Regions from separate parts of the Paenibacillus sp. FSL R5-0908 genome, predicted to be linked through region 2. Evidence: predicted binding sites of a transcription regulator. Region 2 holds the regulator's gene; each other region holds the start of a gene.

What was found. Region 2 encodes LexA, which represses DNA repair genes until DNA is damaged. Its sites were predicted from a motif close to CGAACATATGTTCG; they were not measured.
Region 1: a site for LexA is predicted at 2,219-2,232, ahead of MKZ09_RS25645 (ImmA/IrrE family metallo-endopeptidase). Genes of this name have one in related genera too.
Region 3: a site for LexA is predicted at 2,198-2,211, ahead of addB (helicase-exonuclease AddAB subunit AddB). Genes of this name have one in related genera too.

The regions. Positions count from the first base shown of each region.
Region 1 covers NZ_JBBOUV010000001.1:5,614,705-5,624,932, forward strand. The annotation lists gene MKZ09_RS25620 (glycosyl hydrolase) at 1-437, opposite strand, end outside; gene MKZ09_RS25625 (cytidine deaminase) at 607-1,023, opposite strand; gene MKZ09_RS25630 (NucA/NucB deoxyribonuclease domain-containing protein) at 1,124-1,561, shown strand; gene MKZ09_RS25635 (hypothetical protein) at 1,643-1,792, opposite strand; gene MKZ09_RS25640 (YjfB family protein) at 1,942-2,118, shown strand; gene MKZ09_RS25645 (ImmA/IrrE family metallo-endopeptidase) at 2,282-2,833, shown strand; gene MKZ09_RS25650 (hypothetical protein) at 2,900-3,061, shown strand; gene MKZ09_RS25655 (RNA polymerase sigma factor) at 4,204-4,698, shown strand; gene MKZ09_RS25660 (hypothetical protein) at 4,695-5,684, shown strand; gene MKZ09_RS25665 (hypothetical protein) at 6,385-6,888, opposite strand; gene MKZ09_RS25670 (hypothetical protein) at 7,284-7,649, shown strand; gene MKZ09_RS25675 (sialidase family protein) at 7,683-8,900, shown strand; tRNA gene MKZ09_RS25680 (tRNA-Ile) at 9,339-9,412, opposite strand; tRNA gene MKZ09_RS25685 (tRNA-Met) at 9,457-9,533, opposite strand; gene MKZ09_RS25690 (hypothetical protein) at 9,616-9,780, opposite strand; gene MKZ09_RS25695 (ABC transporter substrate-binding protein) at 9,894-10,228, opposite strand, start outside.
Region 2 covers NZ_JBBOUV010000001.1:4,312,245-4,322,472, forward strand. The annotation lists gene MKZ09_RS19705 (HAD family hydrolase) at 1-747, opposite strand, end outside; gene MKZ09_RS19710 (hypothetical protein) at 782-1,303, opposite strand; gene MKZ09_RS19715 (DUF896 domain-containing protein) at 1,353-1,562, opposite strand; gene MKZ09_RS19720 (LysM peptidoglycan-binding domain-containing protein) at 1,672-2,085, opposite strand; gene lexA (transcriptional repressor LexA) at 2,337-2,963, shown strand; gene MKZ09_RS19730 (L,D-transpeptidase) at 3,143-3,481, shown strand; gene MKZ09_RS19735 (hypothetical protein) at 3,632-4,012, shown strand; gene MKZ09_RS19740 (hypothetical protein) at 4,235-4,813, shown strand; gene MKZ09_RS19745 (MBL fold metallo-hydrolase) at 4,862-5,644, opposite strand; gene MKZ09_RS19750 (cupin domain-containing protein) at 5,645-6,136, opposite strand; gene MKZ09_RS19755 (DUF5316 domain-containing protein) at 6,171-6,374, opposite strand; gene MKZ09_RS19760 (hypothetical protein) at 6,783-7,472, opposite strand; gene MKZ09_RS19765 (ferritin-like domain-containing protein) at 8,608-9,084, shown strand; gene glnA (type I glutamate--ammonia ligase) at 9,839-10,228, opposite strand, start outside.
Region 3 covers NZ_JBBOUV010000001.1:5,734,757-5,744,984, reverse strand. The annotation lists gene MKZ09_RS26195 (Na/Pi cotransporter family protein) at 1-169, opposite strand, end outside; gene MKZ09_RS26190 (class I SAM-dependent rRNA methyltransferase) at 269-1,693, shown strand; gene addB (helicase-exonuclease AddAB subunit AddB) at 2,343-5,855, shown strand; gene addA (helicase-exonuclease AddAB subunit AddA) at 5,858-9,898, shown strand; gene MKZ09_RS26175 (exonuclease SbcCD subunit D) at 9,939-10,228, shown strand, end outside.

The sequences.
Region 1 (10,228 bases), 1.3 Mb from region 2:
TTGCTTAGACTCGTATTTACATTCCCCCAAGTTGGCGCTGTCCCCGGTAATGCAGCATGATAACACATCGTTACGATCCCTCCGGCCCTAGACCAGCGTATCGCACTGCTGACGACCCAATTCCGTTGATTGTCAATTAGAGCCTGTGACTGATTATTGATTGCGCCCAGCTCGTAGCCATGCAGCGCAGCATATTGCCCGCTGGTATTTTTAAGCTTCTCCATGAGCTCGTCTGCACTTTCCAAATAATCATGTTGGCCGCTTATCACACCCTTTCCCTGCAAGTAATAGAGGGTATTCAGCAATAGCTGAGCCGAGGACGACAGCCCCGAATCCGCCGGAGCCATTTGTAATCTGCGAAAAGCCATCTGCCACTGCACATCGCCCACGAACCTTGATGCTGAATCAACCATCTGACGAATAATCCGCTGCTCCATCTATTCTCACCATCCTTTTAAATCTTTTTAAGTTATAGTATGGGGACAATAGTGACATGAACTCAGCGAATGGACATGAAGTTGTAAAATAAGTTGGGACGATATAAGGAACTGCTGAATAAATTCACGGCTCAACAAAAAAAGGAGCTCCGCGGCTCCTCATTATTTCTTATCTTGTGTACCTTAAAGGCAATAGTTCAGTGATTTCATATTTAGCTAATCGGTCATCCTCCGATACAATTATCTTGCAGTCTATTCCGTAATCCGCAATTAACTCTCGGCACATGCCGCAGGGAGAGACTACTTTAATCTCTTTATCCTCGCTGTCTGGATCAGAATGCCTTACCGCAACAATCGTATCAAATTCCTTATAACCTTCGGATATCGCTTTGCCAATCACCATCGCTTCTGCACAGACTGTAATCCTCCCCATGCTGGCTTCCACATGTACCGCTGTAAAAATCTCTCCTGTTTTAGTACGAAGCGCTGCACCCACATGGTGCCGTCCCCATTCATAACGCCTGGTAATTATATCTTCGGCAGCCGTAATAAGCGTCTGATCCTCAATGGTAATTATGTACTCCATATCCAGTTCCGTCCTCCTTTATTTTACCTAATTATATTAAATCGCACTGAATTATGATATAAGATATACTATTTTAAGTGCCAAAAAAGGAGGAGCAGAATTGAAAGTAAAAAAATGGATCTCCAGTCTCATCATTGTTGCATTACTTGCTTTGGCTAGTTACTGGTTTGAACTAAACGGAGAGCCTACAGACCCCTCGTCTCCATCCGATTCGAGTGTTGTTCAGCTAACCTTCCCATCAGACCGCTATCCTGAGACCGCCAAGCATATTCAGGATGCCATTGCGAAAGGTGAATCCGCCACATGTACGATTAACCGAGAGCAGGCTGAAGAGAACCGTAAAGAGTCCTTAAAAGGGATCCCCACTAAAAAGGGGTATGACCGGGATGAATGGCCAATGGCTATGTGTAAGGAAGGCGGCGTTGGTGCCGACATTGAATACATAACGCCAAGCGATAACCGCGGGGCAGGAAGCTGGGTTGGCAATCAGCTGGAGGATTATGCAGACGGAACCCGGGTAGAATTTATGTTTAAATGACGATCTGTCTGACCTGCCCCAGGCAAGAGAATAGCCCCACCTGGCATTCGCCAGATGGGGCTACACTGCACATCAGCTAACTTAGAATAAGCAAGCTTTAGTGATGATAACCAGCAAGATGAAAAGTACCAGAATTGCTCCTGTTGAAGTCCAAGGACTACACACCGGACCTACTGATGCTGGACTTACTACCGGACCTACGTTACAACCACAACCATGTTCCATTCCCATTTTCAATTCCTCCTAATGATTAATGACTACAGCACAAGATATGTAAAAAGGAGATAAGCCGTTTGGGCGAATTGGCAAACAAATGCCAATCACCTAATGAATTGAAGGTGGACAGTCGATAAACAGGATATACACAAAGGAGGTGCAATATGGATATAGCTGCATTATCAATGGCAATGAGCCAAGCATCCTTAGCTCAAAATGTTGGGATACAGGTCATGAATATTGCCAAGAATCAGGCTGAAACCCAGAGCCAAACCATGGTGGAAATGCTGGGCAAAAGCGTTGCTCCGAATTTGGGAAAAACACTTGATATTAGTGTGTAATTGCTTTATGCTAAGGATACATGAGAACGAACGTTCCTATGTATCCTTAGACTTTTTTTACTCTACATAGCCCTTCGGGCTTTTCTTTTGCGCATTTATACGAACATACGATCCCATTATTGATTTATTAGTGATTTTAAACGAGGTGAATAAGTTGGAGAACATGAAATCATATTATCAAATGACTGTGCTTGAGAAATGGACGGAGGATTTATACAAGCGATTAAATCTTCATCAGCCTTCACAAATTTCAATATCGTATATTGCAGAGCGGCTTAATATCTGGGTTCATTATTTGGATGTGAGAAGCAAGAGCATTGAAGCGTCTGCAGGGATGTACAGCCTGTTTATCGACAACCGCCTTCCAGGCAATCTTCAACGACTAGAGTTTCTTCATGAACTGTGTCACCTCCTTCGCCATGGCAGTGATAATCAGACCTTGATGCCAGAGCATTTCACGCGGGCACAGGAGGATGAATCCGAGCGTTTTATTTTGTATGCGGCGATGCCTTACTCCATGATCTCCCGCATGACATTGCCTGAGCAACGGGAGGATGCCATCTCCTATCTCGCAGCAGAATTTCAAGTTCCTGCCGAGCTGGCCTTACAGCGGATTGATCAGATCCAAAGACGTGTGTTCCAAGGGCAATTATTGGCCGTGATGGGAAGAAACGAAGAACGACTGACACATATTCGCAACGGATCACGGAGATAATAAGTTTAGTTGCAATAGTGCTCTGCATGTTCATTTATGGTGGAATTTCTCGTGAGGGGGAACGACATGGAAGCCATTAAAGTAATTGAATTATTACTGACTCATCCGGATTATAATGTAGATGCAGTACACCCCGAAATCCCGGATTTCGTGGGCATTGAGACGATTGAGGTGGATCACGAAACGGGGACCTTCTCCATTTTATTGCAAGAACCCAAAGAAGACTAAAAGAGAATTATTATTCTTCATAAGTTAAAAGGCAGCAAATATAGTATGTCCCGGCAATTCTTCGCCTACGCCTGGTTTACTATCGGTATTTGCTGCCTTTTTGTATAATCTGTTATGCAGATACAAACGGTCTCACACCCATAAGAATTAGAATAACGAATACACCTACAATCCCAAATTACAAACTATAAAGATTTTCACCCCCGGCAGCCTCGGACTTGCCTGATTCTCCAGCATCTTAATTCGCTGCTCCAGCTCCAGTATCTTCTCTTCTTCCTACGTCATATATCTATGAATGACATAATAGTCTCTGTGTATTATCTTATACTATATACAAATTATCTATATGGAGGGAATTAATGAAGAAAAATACAAAACTAATCTTCATCGTTCTAATCCTTTTAATCTGTTGAATAACATCCTTAGCCTTCCACTCCTTCCGAAATCATATGAACAGAGAAGTCATTCATTATCTAGTAGAGACGAGAAATTATAAGAAGGAAGATTTTGATAAAGTATACACCCAGATCGCCAAAGCTCCCCTCGTAAGTACCACGGTGATTTTCGCAGACGAACCCTACGCAAGATACTTTTATCGAAAAGAAAACGGAAGGATCTTTCAATACAGCAGGGCTCCTGTTAAAGGTAATGATCCTAGCTATACATATAAACATATCGAGGAGAATCTCCCATGAAGGATTTGCTCTATTAAAAAGACGCGTTTGTCCAGCAGTCAGCATCAGGGCTGCCTCGGCAAACGCGTTTTTTTGATCTTCCCTGCTCTAAATAAGTAACCAGCGTTTGCGTAGACAATATTGACGTGGTACTTAGCAGCTATCGGACACAGTTGATCTTATGCGCGGTATAACCCTCCATTTCAAAGTGTAGCGGACCTTATAGCCTTTATTTGCATGAAAAACACCATATAAGAGCCCCTTTTTAAGGAATAGCGTCACTGGGGTCCGCGAACCTGCTCAAAAGCCTATTTATATGCAAATAGCGACTGCTGAGTCCCTAACCCTCTGGAGATAATTTATGAATAGGCATTCTCTACTCTCCAAACACAAAGAAATTTTCTCAGGAACAAAATGTGACCTAATGCCGTCCTAAATGGTGTTATAGGTAAAGGGGGGCACAGTATCATGCAGCGATCCATGACCCGGCCGGGAAATCATGTGATGAAGAGTTACGAAATCTACGCAGATATGCTGTTCCGGATCGCTTTGGTCCATCTAGGCAACCGGCAAGATGCCGAAGAAGCCACTCAGGATACCTTCATCAAGCTAATAGAAAAAGCGCCGGAGTTCAAAGATGCCGAACATCAGAAGGCATGGCTGATCCGGGTAATCACCAACCATTGTAAAACACTACTGGGCAGAGGCTGGCGCAAGCGCGAGGTTAAGCTGGAGAGCGCTGAGCCAATTGCGGCAGACAGCCCCGAGGATTGGGCTCTGCTGCAGTTAGTTATGGCGATGCCCATGAAGTATAAAACCGTAATCCATCTTTATTATTACGAGGACTATCCCATCCAGGAGATCAGCAAGATTCTGCAGATTAGTCAGTCTGCCGTGAAGATGAGACTTCAGCGGGGACGGCAACTGTTAAAACTGGAGCTGGAAGGAGCGGAACCACAGTGAAGGAAGATCAGTTTCGAACATCATATAAGAAAGCGGTGGATTCGATGAAACCAGGTGAAGAGATGAAAAAAGAACTTTTCGACAAAATAGAGCAGCGGCAGGAGCGTAAGCGTCCACGCAAAACCGTTTATATCGCGGCAAGTGTCGTGCTCGCCGCAGGAATCGGCCTGGCTGGGCCTAGTATATGGCAGCAGTTGAACAGTCAGAGCTCCCCGGGGCAGGTTGCCCAGGTAACTCCGGGTGCAAGCAATGCTGGCAATTCGGGCACAGCTACATCGGGCAGCATTGTCATTCCCAAGCTGAAACTGCCAGATAAGGAATCTGGCGTGAAGGCAGATATGATCGCCTTGGTCGTGTATAAAAATAATATTTATACACAGTCAGCGACTCGCATTGACGCTGCCGATGCTGCTGCTCTGCGCGGTGACAAGTTGGGACGCACTACAGGCGGCATCAATGAATGGAGCGGTAACGACGAATATATTGAGTTAGCCTCGAACATCGGTGAAACGGATCTCTATTCCGTGAAGGACTATGACTCCAGCTTCCTGATTATGTCCTATTCGGAGATCAACGGCGAGGTATTCGCCGAACTGTACGAGCACACGAACGGCATCACCATAAACAGCGGCGCCGACCTGTTCGGCAAGCTGAATCTTGAAAGCCGAGTTACTTCAGCTCAATGGGAAAGCTTCAACAGCTGGAACAACGGCCTCCAGCAGCAGGCGCCAATCGCCAATGACGAGGCGCTTGATGGCTTCCTGACAGCCCTCCAAGCTGCCAAACCACTGGCAGCAGAGCCGCTGATCGAGCAAGGCATCTACGACAGCGAAGACCACAAGATCATCTATTTGCAGCTGGAAGACAACGCCCGAGTAGAGCTGACGCTGTTCGGTCAAGGACTTGTACGCTACGGTCAAGCACCGGTATTCTTCGAGGTCGAATCCGGGGCATTCCAGCAGCTGTGGGACAGCATGAAACTTTAGGGATGTTGGTGGAAACCCAGGGACTGCGGTTGGGACTGCGATCGGAAGCAATTGAGAACCTCGTTTCGGTCGCCGTGCTCTCCATTGAACAATTTAGCTGGCTGCTAACAAAAACGGCGCTGCTTCAAAACCATTTCATGGTTTGGAGCAGTGCCGTTTTGTACTTTACTGTATGGTTTATGAGCCCGCATACTAGATATGCTTGTTGTAGAGGTGAGACTACTATTATTACTTTAAAGGACGATTCTCGCTGTGAATTCTGCAACTAAATCTGTGAAGAGCACGGCACTAACGAGCTAACGAACTAACAAACGAACTAACAAACGAACTAACAAACTAACAAACTAGCGAACTAACCTCTTCCAACTCGAGCTATCGGACCCATATGACGCTATTGGCTGATTTTCAGCCTTTAGAGCATGGTTTCGGACTCCAGAGACACTATTCCTTAGAAAGAGGCGCAAATGCGGTATTTTTATACCAATAGCGACTATGGAGTCCGTTAGAATTGCAAATGAGGGAAAAAACCGCTTTAAGGGTCAGCTGTGTCCGATAGGGAAGCCTCGTTCACTTAATTGTTATCGAATCAAATTTCAAAGGAAAGCAGGGTCTCTCTCGGTACTTCCGATTGCTACAAAAAAATGGAACGCCCACCATGGACGCTCCTTTTTTTCTAATTCGTCTACAAAATTCTAGCAAGTTACGCATTTACACTTTCCGTTTTTCGATCCTGTCTTGCGTGTAATGTTTTCATCACAAATCTTGCTATCGGCTGCGCAACCAAAAGTTCAATCCAAAATGCTATTCCAAAGTTTCTCGGCCAGATGTGAAGGAAGTTTTTAAGTGGATCCAGGCTTATTTGTCTCGTCCCAACCCATGTGCCAATAATTGATAGTAAAATAGATAACACCGTGACATTCAATAAAGTATTCAACAGAATCCTTGCATTAAATCCATCGGTTTGTCCCATGAATTTTGGCATCACTTTCCCAACAATCGGTCCTGCAACTAATCTTACGGATAAAACTACGATCATCCACATAAACGGAATAACCTTTAGTGTATCTATATACACTTCCTTACTGAAGCCGCGTTCCAACCCCACAATAATAGGGGCAATAGTGTTAACTGAAATGATTGAAATAATGAGTAAAAATAGTATACCTTCTTTTCCGTTTCTGGGCAGTCTTGTGTCTCCATGCATGTTTGTCATCTCCTAAATAATATTTCAGATGGCAGACGTATCATGAGACATATATTTTTGGCCCAATAAAAAAGACCAATATCTCTACACACTGATTTAATAATTATAACATTTATTTAAAATGAATGTCAGACCTTCTATTTAAATTCTTCAAATCTCACCTGCTGATAGCGAATAGTTACCTGTATGCGCCTTGGGCAGAGAAGTCGTAAAAATCGTCAATTGCTGTTCAATATAAAATCTAGTTACCTTCAGATCATGCTAAAATTTTATATGTATTTCCCCACCTAATAAAACCTCCAGTATTCATTTCCGCGATTTTTCTGAGTCCCTTGTCCAAACACAATGAATCTCAATTCATATATATATAGCAAACTAATAAAGAGGTGAAGCTCATGGCAACAACAACAGGCATTATTACGAACACAGGGACTATCCCAGCATCCAACGTGCTCATTAATATCGATAATGACAACCTTAGTTTTTCATCTAACGTAGTCTATCACGTTTACGTATGGAATACCTTGGTTAGTAAAGGTTTAGTCTACTCCAACTCATTAAATGTTAATGCGAACACCAGCCAGTTTCTCAGTTTTAATATCGCAGGCAATTCAGCTTATGAAGTCCAATTTCTCGTTACTGGAAACGCACCGGCAGACACGATTATTACGGTATTTGGAACGGATTCGTCAGGAAATGTCATCCCCCATCAAAGAGTGCTGCAATCCGAACTAACTTTCATAGCTCAGCTGAACCCGTAAGTACCGAAAAATCTATGACGAAAGGAGCTTCGCATGGTTAATATTCAAATTTCGCCGAGCGCAAGCACTCAATTCGAGCCCACCATCGCGGTAAACTGGCTTAACCCGTCCGTTATGGTCACCGTAGCTGTAGATCTTCGATCAGGCCCTCCCAATATTGGGTTATACAAATCTATTGACGCAGGTAGCACTTGGACAACAACGTTATTACCGTTACCTGCGGGATTTACAGGCATCGAAGCACCACATATTGATTATATTTTTCCGAATACGTTCGTCGTATTGGCTCACGCCTTCGATTCAGACGGTCTCAGCGGATCGATCGTTTCCTATACCTCTGCCGACAATGCCTCTTCATTCGGACCGCCAATCATCGTGAATCAAGGGTTTGGACAGTTTGTGAATGATGACCAGGTGGTCGTTGTCACCGACAAAGCTGGATCAAGTCCCTTTTTTGGAAATGTATATACAGGTTATACGCATGATTACAACACACAATTCATACCGGGAAATACGATATTTTTCAATCGTTCCCTAGATAACGGTAATACCTATTCCAGTCCCTCCCTGCTGTCTTCGGTCGAAGAATTCGAAGAATTCCCCGGTATAGCAATTACATTAAATGGGATTGTTATCGTGGGATGGATCAATCAGCCTCCCGGTAATACTGATCTTAAAATTCGCACATCCTCAGACGGTGGGGTCACTTTTACTCCTGAAACCATGGTCGCGAGCGTTGTAGTCCCACCAGATCCATTGCCAGGATATACATTTAGATGTCTGACATACCCTTCCCTCGCAGCAGATATTTCTAATGCACCGACGACGCGAGGGAATGTCTATGCTGTATGGCAAGATTTTCGAGAAGGTTATTCTGATATTTTTCTTGCTACCTCCACTAATTTTGGCGTGGATTGGGGGTCACCAATATCCATTACAGGTAGTCCGGTGGGCTCCCAAAACTTTTTCCCAGCCATCACCGTTTCCCCTGCGGATGGTGCAATATTCGTTACCTATTACACTAATCGAGTCAATCCCCTCAACCTTGATGTTTATCTAGCAACATCTAGAGATGGCGGTATGACGTATACAAACACCCGGATAACAACAACTTCCTTTGACGTCACCGGTATCCCCCTAATTGGGGACTACATCGGTAATGCCATCGTCCCCCAAACAGGCCGGCTAGTGAACGTATGGACAGACACGCGGACCGGTACAGAGAACATCTGGTTCGGTGATAATCAATAAGCTATTAATCAACTTCTGATGTTTAATTAAAAGGATGTTAAGTTAGTATATCCATCTTCAATAAAGGATGCCGAGCGAATATGCGGCATCCTTTATTGCTTGTTATCAAAATTCAGCATTAACCTGTTTAAAGAAATCATCAAATTCCAGTGTGTCAGACATGCTTTCAGTCCAATCAAAAATCTACGGCGTATGGTACTGCTTCTTAATGGTTTGTATGTAATGACTCCCCTTCCTCTACAAGAGTAGGGCAGTTCCACAGAATACATACTTTTTACCGTTTTCCAGATGATCCGTGATAAAACCAAAGGATCAAACAGCGCCGTGACCAAAATGTGACCATTTCCAATTTTGCAGCTTTTCCAACTCTTCCACTTCTACTTACAAGGGAGCCTATAGATAGCAAAAAACCCTTACAAAGTAAGGGTTTTCTCTAAGTGGGCCCTGAGGGACTCGAACCCCCGACCAATCGGTTATGAGCCGACCGCTCTAACCAACTGAGCTAAGGGCCCGGATCTAAAAATATCCGAATGTACAATTGCTGTTGTAATAAAATTGGTTGCGGGGGCAGGATTTGAACCTGCGACCTTCGGGTTATGAGCCCGACGAGCTACCGGGCTGCTCCACCCCGCGTCAGAAATAATATTCAAACAGCGACAATAAATAATATACAGTACAAAATGGGTCTACGTCAAGGATGAATTTGTAAAAGTTCTCAAGGCAAAAATCTAACCCCATATCTTCCTTTGCGGGATCGATAAATCTCCACAAAACTTGGGTCATGATAGCCATAAATCCAGCCATCTTGCTCAAGTCTTTTTGCCAAACAGCCTGCTTGAAATCTCGTTCTGAACAGTTTCGCGAAGTATATCCAATTCATGATGCCCTCTTCTCCTTTTCGCAAATTAATCTTACGCTGCTCTGAAGCTTATCATGCCCAACTTCCACAAAATAAGCCACCGGAAATCCGGTGGCTGCTACATATTCCAAAACTCAATCCCCTATGGAGTCAAAATAATATGTGGGGTCTTTTTCGAGCGTACCCAGCATGGTATTCCCTTGCTTCTCCCAAGCTTTTAGGGCACTCTCGACCGTTCTCTTGCCCTGATAAACTTCTGTGAACAGTTGACGCCCAACATCGTTAATACGGCTAATTCCAGGCTTCTGTGTCTGTAGGACGTTCATCAAAGGATCATTGGCTGGTAATGGTTTGAGCGTATAGAAGGACTCCAGCTTTGCTGAAAGTACCTGCGTGGTAATGTAATCCTTACGGGAAGTTAGTTCCCCGCGGGTATGGGCTTTGATTTTGGCTACCTCGTTACTGTTAA
Region 2 (10,228 bases):
ATTGATTTCATGATCCGGATGAATATCAAGACTAGGTGCTCTACCTTTTCTATTGATCCAGACCGTGGTCAACCCTGCTGCCAGCCCCCCACGGATATCCGTTGTAAGCTTATCGCCGACCATAACTGCTTGCTCAGGAGTTACATCAAGAAGCTCTAAAGCATGCAGGAAAATTTCCTTATCCGGTTTGCCTTTACCAAAGCTTCCGGAAATCACAATATGATCAAAGAAAGGAATTAACTCTGGCACACCATCTAGTTTCTCTTGTTGCAGTGCAGGACAGCCGTTCGTAAGTAGCAAAAGCTTCACTTGACCCCGTAACTGCTCCAGTACATGCATTGTTTCTTCATAGATGTATGGACGTTTTCTGCGCTCTGCTGCGAATTTAGTTGCCAAGGTCTCAGCTAGTGCTTCGTCTTCCACCCCTAACGCTGCAAGTCCGCGACGCCAAGACTCTTTACGATAAACCGGTGCAAGCTGCTCCAATTGACGGAATTCAGGCTGTTCACCTGCCGTAAAGTTAGCCCAGAGTGCTTCATATGGATTAATTCCGATCATCTTTGTAAATGGGAACGTCTCATAAGATTCATACAAGCTACTTGCTTCCTTACGAACTGCAACTTCTAGTTCTTGTGGATCAATGTTATCCCCAGCGGCTTCACAAGCAGAACGAAATGCTTCTTCGACGCTCCGATCATCCCACAGCAATGTATCATCAAGGTCAAATAGTACAGCAGAAATTGGCATTACAGGTCTCCCTCTCCCTTTAACTGGTCTAGTTCTATTCGTGAACTACTTCAATGTTGTGAGCTTTAGCAAATGCTTCTAATCGTGTACTCATCGCATTAGTATCATAGCGATTCATAAGTTTTGTGAAAATCCATTTCGTACGTTTCCCTTTATGCTTAATGACTACAGCTCCACGCGAAAGGGTGATTTTCTCAATATCTGCAGCTGGCAGCCCGCGTTCACGATTGAATTTAATAGTAGACAGTCTTGCTTTTTCCACCTTCAAGTACGGACGACGGAAGAACAATAGCGCTGCCAGTAAATAGTACAGTACTACTCCCAGCCAATTAGCCAGCATGCCATTGCCTTTGGCCTGATCAATAGAACCAACTACCCAAAACATAGTGCCAAGAATCACTAACACTACCGGAAATGCAATGTTGCGACCTTTAAAGACTTCGGCATTCTGGGTAGGAGATTTAGAGGCATAAATCGTATCCTTGCCTTGTTTCTTTCTTTGCTTGTTGATTTGCTGAGTGTTGCGTTGAACCATTCTTTCCCAAGAACGGGCCATGTGCGTTCCCCCTAGTCATCCTGAAATATCTATGAAAAGGAACAGCGAGCTAATGTTTAAGCCCCTTGTTACCTTGTTCATGCTCATCGTTATCTACTACTTCAATAGTATTTAATTGTGCTCGGAAGTTATTGCGGATATTCCCCAGGTAAATTTCACGAAGCTTGGCGCGTTCCGCCACTTCCTCTTGATTAAGGCCTACGCTCTTCTGTTTGCGTGCCAATTCGTTAATTCGCGCGACCAACTCATCAATATTCAATACTTTCCCTCCCCCTATAAATTAATTCTAACTCTGCCATGAGAAAAAGAGCTTGTCAAGGTCTACTCCCTGCAAGCTCTACTGGTCATTCTTTTATGTTCTCAGAAAATTAATAAATAGGTAAAGTAAGTATGTCTCCAGCGTTAATCTGACTACTCTTAATCCCACTTGAACGTTTAATTCCTTCTATATAAACAACTGTCTTCATATCAGCTGGTTTATTCTTAAGGGCAATACTCCATAGTGTATCTCCACGTTCAACCACAATCCGCTTCTCTTCCTTCATTATAGTCGTCGATCCTGCAAATACATTTCCCACTACTGTTAGGCCAGATAATACTAACACCATAATCAATATTAACTTAATAAAGAAATCTTGACGGAACAACGACATCATCCCTCCAAGCAAACGTTCCGTTATCTCTTTCACCTTAGCGGAATTACGGGCAACGTCATTATGTCCTAAAGATTCAACCACTGGGGCCTTATCGTAGATGCTGCGGTATGTACTGTATTTTAGCATAATCATCATCCTCCAAACACTTGTTCTTACTTTCGAATTCATAATAACACGAACATGTGTTTTGTTCAATACTATTTCAGAACAATTGTTCTCTTTTTTTTGAGAGACTCAAGCGGTTCATTTTATTATCACTTGTCTACCATTTTTTAACTCTAGCAGATTAATATTTATAATAGTTAGAACTTATGTTTGTGCGAACGGTAGTTCTATGTTATAATTTTCCCAAACATTACTATATGGGGTTGATTCCAATGTCAAAGATTTCAAGTCGCCAGCTGGCGATCCTGGAATTTATACGAAGCGAAGTCCGCAGCAAGGGTTATCCACCTTCCGTCCGGGAAATTGGAGAAGCTGTTGGCCTTGCTTCCAGCTCCACAGTTCACGGTCATTTGGACCGGCTTGAGAAGAAGGGACTTATTCGTCGTGATCCAACGAAGCCACGTGCAATAGAATTACTAGGCCAAGAGGATTCAGAGAATGTTCACCAATTCGCCCAGACCATCTCACGGATTCCTGTCGTAGGTAAAGTTACCGCCGGGGTACCTATCACTGCTACAGAGAATATCGAAGACTACTTCCCACTTCCTACTCACTATGTGGGGGACAACAAAGTATTTATGCTGTCAGTTATGGGTGATAGTATGGTGGACGCAGGCATTATGAATGGTGACTATGTGATTGTTCGCCAACAACAAACGGCGGACAACGGAGATATCGTTGTAGCCATGACCGAAGAAGATGAAGCAACCGTTAAGACCTTTTACAAGGAACGTGATCATATTCGGCTTCAACCGGAGAATCCAGCTTATGAGCCTCTTCGCCTTAATCGCGTAACTATTCTCGGAAGAGTCATCGGATTGTTTCGAGATATCCACTAAGTTTGCACTTCTAACATAAAAGGCTGTTCCGCAAATGCGGACCAGCCTTTTTTTTCTACGTATTTTGCTTTCCCAACCAATAACGAACATTTGTTCTCGCCGGCTAAAATGGTCATTTTCTATGAATAACCCTTTAGGCGTTCTGCTCATATCCTAATTAGAAAGGAGTGTTGCATATAATGCCCAACTATCGAATTATTGTAGATCTGACTCAACGAATGTTATATCTTCTGGACAATGATATTGTGATTAGAGGTTTCCCTGTCGGCATCGGTAAGATGTTAACCCAATCCCCAGTGGGAGAATTCACTATAATTAACAAACAACCCGACCCAGGGGGTCCCTTCGGTGTCTTTTGGATGGGACTGTCTAAACCACACTACGGAATTCATGGAAACAATGACCCTTCATCCATTGGGAAAGAGGTGTCCCACGGCTGCATCCGGATGTACAACGAGGATGTGTTAGCACTCGCTGCTATTGTTCCTATAGGTACACGAGTAACGATAAGAAATTAAATTCGAATGGAGACTCGGCAACCCCCAAATCACATTAAAAAATGGGGGTCATTACATAAGTAAGTATTTTTTCATTAGCATACTAGGAGTTTGGTGATTATATGTCGAATAATGTTAACAGGATTGCAAATTGAAAAGGATGTGTTTAGTTTGAATAATTCAAAAATTAGAACCCTTGTCGATTTTAAAGTCGATGCACTGGGTAAGCTGTCCGGTTTACTTTTAAATGATGAACAAGCTAGTGGAAAAAAAGTGAATTTGCTCACCGCTTTTGGCAGCATTCAGGGAATCGTCTCTCCAACCGTCTCCAACAAAGAGGATGTATTTGATTTAAAATCTTTGATGGATGATGTAATTGTAGACGAATACATATCTTATTTGGGAGCAGAACACCCTGATAAAAATTTCAGCTATAACTTTGTTGTCCTCAATGACGTTACTGTAAGACCTTATGCTAGTTATGGAACTCCGATCGAATACAAACAGCTGATTGTTTATACCGATCATATCACTGCCTTCAATTTTCTATAGGTTTACATAATTACCTTAAAAAGCACCTTTGCAGCAACCCCAAATTTTGCATCATTTGCAGAATCGGCAGGTTTCTCTGGGTGCTTTTTTTGGGTTAATCGTGAAGTCGATCCTATAATTCCACGAATTTCCCTTTTAAAAGATACTAGTGGGGATCATTCAGGCATATCTTTCAATAAGCAACAATTTGAGTCTAATGAGATAACTAGGAGGTGTGATTATATGCTGATTATCTTGATGTACTTATTCGCTATTTTAGGAGTTGTTTTAATTCTAAGTGCCGCCATTATAAAATTGAAAACGCTATCTGCTTCATCTGAAATTTCTAAGCTAGTTAATGCGACCTCATCTTTTAACATCATTTTCACCAAAACATTCATTCCCCCCAATCAATCACACTTGATCGCACTTAACGAGCCTAATAAAAAATTGGCAATCGGTACCAAAAATCCGAAGAGTAACAAAAAAGCAGTAGCAAAGCTATACTCTTTTGATAATGTAATGGGATCCGAGATTGTGGTTAACGCACTTACCCTTTCAAAAGTATCCAAAAGACAACAAAACAGCAAAACAACTGCAACAAGTGCAGATATTAATGTCCTTAAGGACACCGATGAAGAAGCTAATGTGATAGAAGAGCTTACGCTTAAAATATATATGAACAGCAAAGAAACGCCTGTGTATTGTATTTCCTTCTTGCCGGGTTTATTGCCTATTCAACAATCCGACAACCAGTACAAGGAAGCTTACTCCCAAGTACAACAATTGCATGCACTGTTCAGGTCAATCGTATCTGAATAATTAAGTTGTTATCGCCTTACCTCTCATTTGTTTTCGACATTGAAAGATCTAAAATTGCACACTAAACCCGTCAAACTGGTGAATGCCTGTACCATGTGCCACTAGCTTTTGCTCACGCAACTCACGAACTGCCTTCTTGACCTCTTGCAAAATAGATGGATCTAGACCCAGCGTATTATGAGAGCCATATACTTGGGTAACCCCTGGAATTTCAGTAATCTTTTCTAAGGATGCCACTAAATCAACCGGACTAGTCGAAGGGTAAAAAGCATAGATTGGCGTAACGTCATATAATAAATCACCTGTAAACAGATATCCGTTGGCATGATCAAAAAGGCTGATATGCCCTGGCGAATGACCTGGTGTGTGGTAAATTTCTATTTTGCGCCCGCCTATGTCGAGCACATCCCCTTCTTGTAAAAGAGCCGTTGGTTTCCCTTGAAAAGGTATGTAGGTGTTAGGATCAAAGGTTTCAGGAACAGGAAGGGTGATGTCCCGGCTCATATCTTTTCGAATCTGGGCAAGGGACAAGCCTTTTATTCCGTTAATCAGCCAATCCTCATCCGCTTTATGAACATAGATTGTCTCGAATTGCTCATGACTGCCAATATGATCTGCATGCACATGCGTAGTTATGACAGCGATAGGTAAATCCGTTAACTGATCCGTTATTCTTTTTATATTATCAATACCTAATCCCGTATCAATTAACGCCCCTTGTTTTTGCCCCAAGAGTAAAAAAGAATGCACCTTTTCCCAATGTCCATATTCACTGATTGCATAGGTGGTCGGATCAATTTCTGTTACTGTAAACCAACGATCTTTAATCAATTACGCTCCCCCATTCCATTTTTCCCTTACATGCTCTTCTCCCTTATAATAATCCGCCTGTTCATCCGCTTGATAGATTTCCTGATAGGGTAAAATGTTGATTTTTCCTGAGTCTGGATATTCGCAAACATCTATTCCCTGATTCGTTCGGAGATCCAGATACCTGCATGGTGCATCCGTATGATTATAAAGCTGATGCGCCCCTTCCGGTCCCATTTCAAAAAATATTACATCCCCTTCCGTAACCTCCGTAAAACCCTCGGGTGTTCTTAACATCGCTTTTCCCGCTAAAATCACAAATATTTCTTCAGCATTTCTATGAAAATGATAAGGATAAGAATATTTATCAGGATCTAAAGATCTGATATCAAAAACTAAATGCTTGGAGCCCACCATTTCAGCTAATCTTTCACTTGTATGCCATGCAAACTCTGGGATCGGGGACTGTTTTTGAGTAAATGAGACCGTATTTTCATTAAAAATCTTCACCATCTGCAACACTCCTCCTTCTTATATTTTGCGTTCATTACAACAAATAAAGAATCCCAGCTATAGCTAATGAAATAAGACCACCTAAAGCGGACCCATTCGCTACTTTGTTTTTAATTTTACGGTCTTGCTTAGATTCCGAATAAAAGTTACCTCTTTGTTGTGTACCTGTCGTGAAGGCTCCAACACATATACCTGAAATTATAAAAAAGCCCAATCCTATATAAATAAAAATTTGCATGAACTTACTCCTTCCCAGGAAAGAATTAGTTATCTATATATAAGATATTTTAACATTAAATCCCTCTCCTACGTGCCAAGACTTTCGGATCCAGATGACGCTATTTGCTATTTTTCAGCCTTTGGAGCATGGTTTCGGACTCCAGTGACGTTATTCCTAAGGATGAGGCTCATATTGAGTTTTTCAATGCCAATAGCGACTATGGAGTCCTTTAGTATCCCAAATGTAGGGTAAAGCTTCATATAAGGTCTGCTGGGTCCGATAGCGGGCTCATACGCGAAATTTGCAACCTCAGCAAACGGAAATTGGCGTTCGAATGAAGTAAGGTACCAAAAAGAAGAAGTAGTGTGCCAACAACCATTTTTTGATTATGGTTATGGCACACTACTTCTACGGCTCTGATACCACTTAATTTCTTTCAAGTTCAAGTGTTGCCAGTGAAACCATCACCCAAGGTGCAAACTTATTCGACGAATCACCCTTAGGATTGTGTATCCGAAAAAGAAAAGCTTCCCCCGCCTGATTCTTCCAGACCATATAATCTTCTATCCCTTTATCTCCGGCAGCCTGCAGATATAGCTCAGCAAAACCTAGAGGATGTTCAATTAGTTCCCCGCTATGGTCGTTTGCCTTTCCAATTGCAGAAAGCTCGGTTTGTCCCTGTTGCTTCAAAGCTGTGAGATCGTAATCGGCAGGTAAGTGTTCAATTTGGGCATAATAGGTTGGATCCTTAGTCAATAATAAACGATTAGACTGCGAGTCTAGTGTGAAATCCTGAAAGACATACAGGGAATATCCATCACCTTGCTCAAGTGTACCTTCTTGCCCTGGGACCCCTCCCTCCTGTTCACCAAATGCTTTGGTCTTTGGTCGATCGGATGTTAGAGGATCAGTGGCCTCCGGACTGGGAGACTCCTGCACCTCCATAGAAGAAGTAGCAGAAGGTTCAGGAGTGCTTGTAGCTTCAACAACTGGCATTGTCGCTGCACTTGACGCTGTAGGTTTTGCCTCGTCTGTTGTTTTATTGTTACTACATGCACCGAGAATTGAGGAAGACAGAAGAATACTAGTAACTGTAGTTAATAATATTTTTTTCATTACGCACCTCCTTATTACTATATTAGTTATTACCCACATGAGTGACGTGTCCTCTTATTCTTCAAACCTTTTCTCATTTTTATTGCTACGGATTGAAAAATTTCAAACAATCGACTCGTTTTTATTTACAGCTATGGAGTTGTGCTCGAAACTCAAATTGTTCCCGGACGATTCGGGCACCTACTATCTTAATAGGCAGACGACACATCAATTAAGTAAAAGACAAATTCCACAAAACACTTTATTTATAACATTTTCAGAAAAAAAATAAAATAGCGACTCACAGCCAACCCGCGGGTGTTCTGTAAATCGCCACTCTTAATGTTCTGTAACTCAGATTTGTGTCAACACTCTTTGATAAATGCTTTAAAAATCAAAACAACTAATATCCCGAAAATTATCAAAGTTAATATTAAGTTAGACCAAACTATTTCCAAATTCACTCCTCCGTCTCTGCGTTTAATTCTTGTACATCCCATGATATCCCATTTTTTATGATAAATGAACAACATTTTACACGTTGAAATTGTTAGACTGTATAATATCCTCGATTAACAAACTATTTGTAGTCGTTTTATGGGCATATCATAAATGATACTCAAGAGGCTACCTATACAAACACAAAGTAAATCCTCAACGGCAAAGGCATTAAAGTTTTATCAGTTCGAGATTACAGTTACTAAAGCGGCACTTAGTTCCTAAGCTGCTGATATCACTAAAAGCTAGATTAAATCCATCTTCATCTTCCCTGAGCTGCAGCTCCCACATAGCCCGTTGACGTTGTTGATTCTCAAATCCAACAGGGTTTGGGTCATTGTCATTACATATATTCCTTGCCGGGGATGTCGGTTGTATCTGGCTAGCGTAATGAATCTGTGTACACGTGAAATCGTAGGATGGCGACTGGAAAATCATATAGAAAACCAATTGTGTGCAAACGAATGTATGGATCGCTAAGGTATCTTTTACCTGCTCGTTTTTCTGAGAAATTTACTAGAATATCTATTTCTTACCGTCCACTTTCTTGACTTTGGTCTAATTAAGAAAAAGTAAGAAGTGAGATCATACTCATACAATCAGTTAGCAAGCATATGATTGGTGATAGAATACTTATAAATTATTGGAGGTTGTGCTAATGTATATGGTGTATCCTTATTGGTTCAGAACTCAATTTGTCCCCATTTGGGCAACTTCAACTCAAGAGGCTCTTGAATTAATGAGGACTTCAGTCCAAGGTGAACGAAATGACGAACTTTTTTATGACCAACTCATTCAACTTGCTCCGAATAAAGAACAAGCTGAAGTAATTACTTCTATTCGGAATGATGAACGTGGGCATAATCATATGTTTCGACAAATGTACAGAGAATTGACAGGACATGAAGTGACAGGAGTTAGCGACGAAGTTCCTGAACAGGTTAATTCGTATATCAATGGTTTGCAAAAAGCCTTTCAAGGTGAATTGTCAGCGGTTGAAAAGTATCGAAAGATATGGTTCGGTCTTCCATATGGCGTTTATAAGGACACTTTATATGGCATTATTCTCGATGAGCAAAAGCATGCAGCGAAATATAATAATTTATTGCTACTAAATTCAGCTGCAAATCAGTAGACATTGTATCGACTGCCCTAGTAGCACGATGTGTGTGAACGATGCGTCAGCTCTATCCATACCACCATTATTCCCCGCATTTCTTTCTGATACTTCGTATATGATCGAACGTTTACTTCCCAACTGTCGGACTATGGTCTGCAGCACAATTCCCTCAAAAACCATATTTTTTGCCTTCATCCTAATAATCCACTTTTCGCTATGCAGCTAAGCTAGATGGTGATACGCCTTCTGGCTTTTTTACAATTTATACAAGAACGAATTCAAAGGTAACGCATGCTTTGGATTCGCCTTTAAATTGATTATCGATAACGAAACATACGAGTGAAATTTATCAAAAGTTGCTGAGCTCGCATTTTCAAAAATTCAATCATTTGACTGAGTCATAGCATTCTCCATTATAAGAGGCTAAGAAGTTTCACCTGTCGCGAAAATGGCTTGTCCTAAGTTGGAGAGCATTCTTATAGTCCAATTCATAAAATCGTTTAGCCAGCTTATAACCCTTTTCAAGCTTAGGAATAACACGTTTAGATCATGGTAGTATAAGAATCACAACGCACAACACACATATATAAAAAAAATTAAATGAAAGCATTAAGGAGAAATTTGAAACTCATATGAGAAGTACCCTCGAATTAATCACTACTTTTCCCGGGGGCATTACGGGGGCGTTCATAAACCTCTACAATATCTCCTATCCTTACCCACACACAAAAAAACCCTCAACACCAAAGGTGTCAAGGGTTTACAGGTTCTAGTACAAAGTCATGTATTGGTTTCTTTCCCACTCATGCACTTGTGTACGATAGATATCCCATTCGATTTCTTTCAGCTCGTAGAAGTGAGCCAGCGCATGTTCACCGAGAGCCTCGGTAATTACATGGCTGCGGATCATTTCGCTTAGCGCTTCTTTCAAATCGGATGGTAAGCTTGGGATGCCTTCTTCAATACGCTCTTCCTCAGACATCACATAGATGTTACGGTCAATTGGAGCTGGAAGATCAAGCTTACGCTTAATTCCGTCTAGCCCTGCTTTCAACATAACAGCAAGTGCGAGGTATGGGTTAGCTGCCGGGTCCGGGTTACGAACTTCAACACGTGTGCTAAGCCCTCTCGAAGCCGGGATACGAATCATCGGGCTACG
Region 3 (10,228 bases), 1.4 Mb from region 2:
ACAACAGGCTGCTGGCAATCATTCCTTTAATAGGTGTTGAGGTAGCTCTATTTAGGCTTGTAGTTAATAGAGGGCCCGCTAGCTTGGACAACGCCGTTTCCATCAGCTTCATGCCGGCTAGAAAGATAACAAGACCATATATGATAGGGAACAGCAAATCACTGAACATAGGGCATACTCCTTTGGACGAGGGTTGTACACCAATATATGAATGTATTGCATGGGACATGTATAAAAACATTTTTAGAAAAACAGGGAGTTGAAGTCATTGCCATCGGTTATTTTAGAACGCAATCGCAAAAAAAGACTGGAACAGGGCCATCCATGGGTCTATGCAGGTGAAGTAGCATCAGTAGAAGGGAATCCGGAAGCAGGGGGACTAGTAGATGTCCTTAATCATCAGGGCCGATTTTTGGCCGTAGGATATTACAATCCAGCGTCACAGATTCGGGTAAGAATTGTATCGCAGGGACCCCTTGCGATCATGGATACAGCTTTTTTTGCAGAACGGTTCGCGAATTGTCTGCAACACAGAAATCGGTTCCTTCCGGGTGCGGATGCTTATCGCTTGGTTTATGGTGAAGCGGACTTTTTGCCGGGGCTCATTGTAGATCGATTCGGTGATATTTTAGTTGTACAGCTGCTTACCCTCGGAATGGACAAGCGGCGTGCAGAAATCGTCGAAGCATTGGTGCAGGTTATGGCACCGCGCGGAATCTATGAGCGCAGTGATGTTAGTGTGCGCGAGCTTGAAGGTATGGAGCAGACAACGGGTGTGCTGTACGGGGAATGTCCAAGGCATGTGACCGTGAGTGAGAATGGCCTGAAGCTGGTCGTTGATATTGAAGAAGGCCAGAAGACAGGTTACTTCTTTGACCAACGTGAGAATAGAGCTTCCATTGCTCCGCTCATGAAAGGCTGGGGAGGACGAAGCGGCATTACGCTACAGGAAATTGAAACTGAGGATGGTTCACTACAGACCTTACCAGTTAATAAGAGCGGCAAACATGTAACGTTCCCTTATTGGGACGGTGCGACAGTGCTGGAATGCTTCTCGCATACGGGCAGCTTCACGCTGCATGCCTGCAAGTATGGCGCGAAAAAAGTAACCTGCCTTGACGTTTCAGCTCACGCCATTGAGAGTGCCAAAGTGAATGTGGAGCTGAACGGCTTTAGCGATCGTGTTGAATTCGTAGTGGATGATGCTTTTGCATATCTACGGAATCAGGTTAAAGGACTAGAGGAACGTTCTGAACGGGCGACAGTTGCAAGTGGAACAGAGACGGCAGCAGCTGCTACAAATCCTAAACCCGGAGGCAAAACAGCCAAAACCGACACATCCAAGCCGATGACGGCAGGTGGAGGAAGAACTTGGGATGTAGTCATCCTGGACCCTCCGGCGTTTGCCAAAACCAAAAGTGCAGTAGCTGGCGCTTGCCGTGGTTACAAGGATATCAATCTGCACGGGATGAAGCTGGTGAACGAAGGCGGCTATTTGGTTACCGCAAGCTGTTCTTACCATATGCAGCCAGATCTGTTCCTCGAAACGATTGCCGATGCAGCTAAAGATGCTGGCAAGGTGTTGAGACTTGTGGAATGGCGGGCCGCAGGCAAAGACCACCCACAAATACTTGGCGTTAACGAAGGACACTATCTGAAGTTTGCGATTTTTGAAGTGCGGAGTAAAAAATAAGCCTGAAGGTCAAAAAGGTTTACAGTGCCGAGTAACAAGTAGGATAAAAGGGCTGGTCGTAGGGTGGCCGTGAGTCGACTGTAAGGCAAGGAGTTGCCAACGGACTCAGATGACTCTATTTAGCGTAAACAGCCTATTATTGAATTCTTACGGACCCCAAAGGCGCTATTGCCCCAAAAACACCCGTTATGCAACACATTTTCAAAGAATAGCGTCAGTGGGGTCCGAAAAGTTTCCAAAACAGCACTGAATCCACGAATAACGGCTCCTGGGTCCGTAAGTACTTAATGAAACAAGCCTAGCCGAAAATGTGGAATTTGAACGCTGAACAGTCTAACATTTACCCTATGCTCCGACATTGGCAGCTCCAATCTAACGTTGCACATCTGGCATTAACAACAAAACTAAACACCCTAAAAAGCAAGCCGCCAAAATCCGGAGGTTTGCTTTTTTATATCTGTACTCGTGGCTGTTTATCCCTTGTAAAACATTAGAAAATACTAGCAAACACATGTTCCGATTAGTGTGGTTATGATATACTGAGGGGACGAGGAATCACTGAACTTTTTTAATTGGAGTGTAATCAATGGGTGGATATTTCACCTTGTATTCTATATATTTTCTCCGCTACGGAAGGAGTCTATCATTTATGCCGGTAACCTTTTTACTAGGCCGCTCGGGCAGTGGCAAGACAACAAAAATATGGGAATCTATCTCTTCTTCCTTAGAGAAGGAACCGCTTGGTGCGCCGATTATTATTCTTGTGCCAGAGCAAGGTTCTTTTGGAGCAGAACGGGGGCTTCTGACCGCAGGGAATGTGAAGGGAAGCCTTCGGGCGCAGACACTGAGTTTTTCGCGGCTGGCCTATCGTGTGAAGCAGGAAACTGGTGGCAGTGCAAGCCTGCCAATCAGTGAAGAAGGTAAGAAAATGTTGATTTACAAAATCATCAGTCGTCGCAAAGAGGAACTGAAATTGTTCGGTGCCTCAGCAGACAGACCGGGTTTTGTGGAACGTCTGAACCAACTGCACACGGAGATGAAGCGTTGCTGTTTGGGTTCCACTGATTTAGAAGAGCAGTTGTCCGCTATGCGAGGAGCTATTGCAAGAAGTCCTATTCTTGAGGGGAAGCTGGATGATTTGCAGCTGGTATTTAGCGATTTAGAGAAGGAAATGTCCCGTCTCTATATCGATGAAGAGGATCGTTTAGCAGAACTGGCTGAGCATATTCCAGATTCCTCCTACATTCGCGGGTCAGAGATTTGGGTAGATGGGTTCCATGGATTTACTCCGCAGGAATTCGTAGTGCTTCGAGAATTGATGCAGCAAGCTTCGAAGCTGACGGTTTCACTTACAATTGATCGTCCTTACCCATATGGAGATGAGTTGAATGAGCTTGAATTGTTTCACCCAACTGCGGTTACTTACATTAAACTGCGTGGAATTGCTGAAGAGCTAGGCATTGATGTATGGGACGAGCTGTTGGAGCCAACGGTTCTGCCGCGTTTTGAAGAAAGTCCAGTACTTGCTCACCTTGAACGGGGATATGATCGCCGGAAGGCCTGGATAGGTGCGGATGAACTGGCAAGAGAGGCTATATCTATAGGCGCCGCAGTTTCGCACAGAGCAGAGGTTGAGGGAGCCCTGCGCGAAATGACTAGACTGGTGCGGGATGAAGGTGCAAAATATGGCGAAATGGCCGTATTGATGCGTAATATTGGCGATTACGCGCAGCTGGTTCAGCCGTTGTTCCAAGATTATGGAGTGCCATTTTTTCTGGACCAGAAGGTGAACGAACTGCATCATCCGCTAGTGGAGTTTATACGTTCCGCGTTGGATGTAGTGCGTCGTCGCTGGCGTTACGAGGATGTATTCCGTTGTGTAAAGACGGAGCTTCTGCTTCCGCTAGACGGTAGTATTACGCGTGAGGATATGGATGCTTTAGAAAACTATGTGCTGGCTTGTGGGATTCAGGGGTACCGCTGGACAGATGGGCGCTCCTGGAAAGGTATTCCTAGCTTGTCGCTGGAAGGCGGCAGACAGATGGATGATGAACTGCTTGCTACTATGGAACGATGCCGTGCTAGTATAACAGGTCCATTATTTGCTTTTGAGAAACGAATCCAGAAAAGCCGAATCGGCCTTGAACTATGTACGGCAATGTACAAGCTGCTTGAAGAGACGGATGTTGCACGGAAGCTGGAGAAACTCAGTGTTAAGTCTATGGAGAAGGGCCAACCCGAGAAGGCTAGGGAACATAGCCAGTTGTGGGGTGCGGTACTTGATCTGCTAGATCAGATAGTAGAAATGATGGGCAATGAAAGACTTGAGTTTGAAGTGTTCACTGGCGTTCTAGAGACAGGACTTGCTGAACTTAAAATGGGACTAGTTCCGCCCGCACTGGATCAAGTATTGGTCGGCAATATGGATCGGACTCGCCCAACGGGGGTCAAATACGCTTTTTTGCTTGGATTTAATGAAGGTGTTGTGCCTGCGCAGTTTAAGGAAGATGGAATTCTCTCGGAAGGTGAACGCTCCGTACTAGAGAATGCTGGAATGGAGCTTGCTCCCGGCGCTTCTCGTAAACTGCTGGACGAGCGGTTTCTGATCTATAATGCACTAACGACAGGAAGCCGAAAGCTCTGGATTAGCTACGCTACAGCGGATGATGAGGGCAAAGCGCTCCTTCCCTCTGAGGTTATCCGGCATTTGCATAGAATGTTCCCAAGGGTTCAAGAGCTTAGCTTGTCAGCACTTCCCCCTGCGGGACTACCGGCAGAAGTCGGAGATCCTATTCATCTCGGTTTCATTGGTCAACCAGAACAGAGTCTTCGCGCATTGATTATGCAGCTGCGGCAGTGGCGCCAGGGGACAGAAATTCCGGAGCTATGGTGGGATGTGTATAACTGGTTTACTAAGAACGAAGATCGTAAATTTCAATTGGAACGTTTGCTAAGCTCACTGTTCTATCGTAATGAGGGAACGAAGCTCAAGCGTGGCACAAGCCTCAGATTGTATGGTGGCTCAACACTGCGGGGCAGTGTATCCCGGATGGAGAAATTTGTTGCGTGCTCATTTTCCCATTTTGCGTCCTACGGACTAAGACTGAAAGAGCGCCAGTTATATAAGCTGCAAGCACCTGATATTGGACAGCTGTTCCATGCTGCGTTAAGTGATATGGCGATAAGACTGAAACAAGAGGGACGGGGTTGGGGCAGCTTGTCTCCGGATGAATGTCGGCGTGAGGCCAGTGAGACAGTAGAACGGCTATCTCCGATGTTGCAGGGTGAAATTCTAATGAGCTCCAAACGTTACGGGTACATCTCCCGTAAGCTTAAGAATATTGTTGGACGTGCTTCTGTGATTCTGGGCGAGCACGCCCGCCGGGGCAGCTTTGAGCCAGTAGGGCTGGAGCTGGATTTTGGACCGGATAAGGAGTTGCCGCCTTTAAGAATTACGCTGCCGAATGGCTGTGTGATGGAGGTCGTTGGCCGGATTGACCGTGTAGACATGGCTCGTGGAGAGAACGGCATTCTTCTGCGGGTAATTGATTATAAATCGAGTCAAAAGGATCTCAAGCTGCATGAGGTGTATTATGGATTGTCGCTGCAAATGCTGACTTATTTGGATGTGCTGCTGACATATTCGGAGCAATGGCTGGGGCAGCAGGCACTTCCAGCAGGTACACTTTATTTCCATGTGCATGATCCGTTGTTAACCTCATCCAACGGGATGAACAAGGAACAGGCTGAGCAAGAGCTGTTAAAACGCTTCAAGATGAAAGGACTGCTTACAGCAGATCGTGAGGTTGTTTCCCTGATGGATACCACTTTAGACAAAGGGTATTCTTCTATTGTGCCTGTAGCAGTAAAAGCTGACGGCAGCTTTTATAGCAGTGCTTCAGTAGCTACACCAGAGCAGTGGGGCCATTTATTATCCTCCGTTAGAGGGACGATCTCTGATATCGGGACACGGATTACAGAGGGGGATGTGGCGATTGAGCCGTACCGAATTGGGCAGGAGACCGCCTGCACGTTCTGTTCGTTTAGACCTGTCTGCCAGTTCGATGAAGCTGTGGAAGGTAACAGCTATAACAATCTGGGTAAGCCAGGGAAGGACGTTATATGGGATCTGCTGTCCCGCAAAGGAGGAACTACACCTTGAGTATGAAGGCTGAAATAGAAGCGAAACCGGAAGGAAGTATATGGAGTGATGACCAGTGGCGCGCCATTGCGGAGAGCGGTGATGACATCCTCGTTGCTGCGGCAGCAGGTTCCGGTAAGACGGCGGTGCTGGTAGAACGGATTATTCGAAAGATCAGTAAGGAAGAGAACGGCTTCAGTGTAGACAGGCTACTCGTAGCCACGTTTACCAAAGCTGCGGCTGCCGAAATGAGGCAGCGGATCAGGGAAGCCCTTGATCGGGAGCTGGAGGAGAATGGCGAGAACGACCATTTGCGCCGTCAGCTATCCCTGCTGGGCAAAGCTTCGATTACAACGTTACACTCCTTCTGTCTGGAAGTGATCCGGCGTTATTATCAAATGATTCCGATTGATCCGGGTTTCCGCATATTAAATGAGCATGAAGCGGAGATGATGCGGCAGGAGCTGCTCGAAGAGTTGCTGGAGGAAAAGTACGGTGAGGTAGGTGCGGATGGTGAGGATAGCATATTTGTGCAGCTAGCTGATTGGTTCAGTGGTGAACGCAGTGATGATGCAGTGCATGCGCTCATACAGCGATTGCATGATTACGCCCGCAGCCATCCTTGGCCCGCGCAATGGCTCCGTGATACTGCAGCTGATTTCTCATTGCCGGACACCGATAGTCTGGGTGGAACGCCATGGGTGCTGAGCATTCTTGAAGAAGCGAAGCTGACCCTTGCAGGCGCAGCCAGTCAGCTGATTCAAGGCCGGGAGATTGCACTGCAGCCGGGCGGTCCGGCACCCTATGCTGAGAATATAACCGCAGATCTTGAGATGGTAAATGCACTGCAGGATGCCGTAAACGAACGACCTTGGGCAGAATTATATGATATTTTCATGGAAGTATATTTTGGGAAATTAAAGGCTTGTAAGAAGGATTCGACAGATCCTGGACTGCAGGAGATGGTGAAGGAACTGCGCGACAGTGTGAAGAAGAGTATTTTAGATCTTCAGAAAGCATTGTTTGGGCGTCCGTCCGAGGTTTTTTTGAAAGAGCTGAACGAAGCGGCTCCACTGATGGCAGAGCTTGCAGAGACAGTGATAGCATTCGGTGAACGTTATAGAATTGAAAAAGCAGGAAGAGGTCTAGTCGACTTCAGTGATTTGGAGCACTATTGTCTGCAAATTCTACGCCATCCGGACTCTACGCCCGGTCATTCCCTGCCTTCTGATGCAGCTATGGAATACCGTGCTCAATTCGATGAGGTTCTGCTGGACGAATATCAGGATACGAATAGTGTGCAAGAGGAGATTGTGCGGCTAATATCCCGTGAAACACCCGGTAACCGGTTTATGGTCGGAGATATGAAGCAAAGTATCTATCGATTCCGTCTGGCGGAGCCGGGGCTATTCCTGGATAAATACCGCAGCTTTGGCTCACACCCAAGCGATCCATCTGAAATTACTAATGAATCGTCTAGCGGTTCGGTCATCGATCTGGCCCGTAATTTTCGCAGTCGCATGGAGGTTGTGAATGCCGTTAATATGATCTTCCGGCAGATTATGAATGAGACGGTAGCGGAGATTAATTATGACGAACGCGCTGAGCTTGTTTACGGAGCGAATTTCCCAGGTGCAGCAGAGAAGGGTCCCGATACCTTTTTTGCACCGGAGTTATTATTGATAGATCGTGGTTCAACAGCAGGGAAGTCAGAAGAGACTTCTGAAGACGGTGAGGCGCCACTTCAGGAGAGTGAAGCCATTGAGAGCGAGACGGCGCAGCTGGAAGCACGGGCAATTGCCCGGCGTATTTCACAAATGACGGGGATGACCGGTGGATCGCCGCTGCTTATCTACGATAAAGGACTCAAGATTATGCGCCCGGTTATTTACGGCGATATCGTGATTCTGCTTCGCTCGGCAAGAATCTGGACCCCTTTAATCATCGAAGAGCTTCGGATGGAAGGAATCCCTGCTTATGGTGATCTGAATAAAGGTTATTTTGAAGCTACAGAAGTGGAAATTGCACTTTCCCTCTTAAAAATAGTTGATAATCCTCTGCAGGACATTCCGCTGGCTGGCGTACTTCGTTCACCTGTGGTCGGATTAACGGAAGAAGAATTGGCTACGGTGCGTATGTGTAGTCAGGGTCCTTTTTTTCAAGCAGTACAGATGGCCGTGGATATGCATGATGCAAAAGAGGCTGAAGAAGAGTATGACCTCTTCTCGGCTCATGTGATTGAATCCGCAAGCACCGTCGAAAATAATGTCTTACCTGATAAAGATCTGCCGCAGATCAGTCCAGAACTGAAGCGCAAGCTTAAACATTTCCTGGAACAGCTGGAAAGCTGGAGAAATGCGGCTAGACAAGGTAGTCTCAGTGAGCTGATCTGGCGTATCTATGGGGAGAGCGGCTATCTGGAATGGGTTGGAGGACTGCCTGGAGGCTCGCAGCGCCAGAACAATCTTAAAGCTTTGTATGATCGGGCTGTGCAATTTGAGAATGACACCGCAGCGCGTGGATTGTTCCGTTTTCTGGTGTTTATTTCACGGCTTCGTGAGAATGGCGGAGATCTGGGTGTAGCTGGCGGTGGCGGTGAAGAAGGCAATGGCGTCAGAATCATGACCATTCATAAATCCAAAGGTCTGGAGTTCCCTGTTGTTTTTGTAGCCGGGATGGCAAAACAGTTCAATCGACAAGATTTGCATTCGCCATTTCTTATGCACAAAGAGCTTGGCTTTGGGCCGCGTTTTGTGGAACGGGAAACGCGAGTTAGCTATCCAACACTTCCTTATCTGGCTATTAACCGGCGTACACGGCTTGAGTTATTAGCTGAGGAAATGCGTGTATTATATGTAGCGTTAACTCGTCCGAGAGATAAAATGATTCTAGTAGGCACTGTAAGAGATTTGCCGCGTAAAATCGCTAGCTGGAGCAGCGTGCAGAACCGGGATGAGCTGCTGCTTGCAGATCATCTGCTGGCCCGAGGGCGCAGCTATTTGGACTGGGTTGGACCGGCATTGATCCGGCACCCTGCGGCGGCGATTCTTCGTAAGCTGGGCGGTTCAGAAGGTAGCGTCTCCACGGTGCTGCACAACGATGTCTCCAATTGGAGCATCAGTGTGCAAAATGCTTCCGAACTTAATTCTGGGGCGTTCCTGCCAACGGATCAGACTGAGGATAAGGTAGAGGAACGGCAAGCTGTACTCGAAGCACTGCATAAGGGTGAAGCTGTAAATATATATGGAACAGAGACTAGCGATGAAATTGCTAGAAGACTGGAATGGAATTACCCGTATGCGGCAGCCTCAGGTATTCCGGCTAAAACTTCTGTTACGGAGTTAAAAGCGTTGTTGTCGTTGCAGGAGCAGCCCTCTTTTGATCTGCTGGAAGAAGGCAATTCTCCAACCTCAATAGAAAACGATAAACGTCCAAGTGTTGCAGGTGCGGACAGTCTTCATTTGCGGCGCCCGAAATTTATGGAAAAACGCAGTCTAACCCCAGCGGAACGCGGGACAGCATACCATACAGTCATGCAGCATATTCCGCTGGAGGGTTCAGTTGATCCTATGGTTGTGGAAGAAACCTTAGCCCGACTCCAGAGAGTGGCTATTCTAACTGCTGAGCAGGTGGAGGCTGTAGCTCCCGATCAGATAGAAGCTTTTTATACTAATGAACTTGGACGTAGATTAGTAGCTTCTTCTTGGAAGCTTAGAGAAATGCCGTTCAGTTATATGGTTCCCGCAGGTGAGGCTTATCGAGGGCTCGATTATATGAATAAAGCCGTCTCGGAGCTTTCCCCTGAGAACAATAAGGAAGGCTTTAGTGAGGCTGTACTGATTCAAGGGGTCATTGACTGCCTGTTCCGAGAAGAGGACCGGATTATTCTGCTAGACTATAAGACGGACTCCGTGTTAGAACATCAGGGCGGCTTAGAAGCACTTAAAGAAAAATATCGTTTTCAGCTAGAGTTATACAGCAAGGCATTACATGATATTTTGGGAGAACCGATCAGCGAGATTTGGCTGTACTTTTTTGACGGCGATCATGCTGTGAAATTATAAATTATTCATTGCCGCATAGGAGCGGGGAAAGAGGACGAAGATGCGGATATTGCATACGGGGGATTGGCACTTGGGCCGTACGCTGGAGGGAAGAAGCCGCCAGAAGGAGCAAGAGCAGTTCATAGATGAATTGGTGGAGATCGCCGATTTTCATAAGGTGGATTTGATTATGATGGCGGGAGATGTGTACGATTCCGTTAATCCACCAGCGGCTTCGGAGCAATTATTCTATGAGGCTGCTGCCAGGCTGACTTCAGGGGGCAGGCCCCTTGTGGTGATTGCCGGCAATCATGACCAACCGGAGCGCGTATCTTCTGTCTCCCCGCTTGT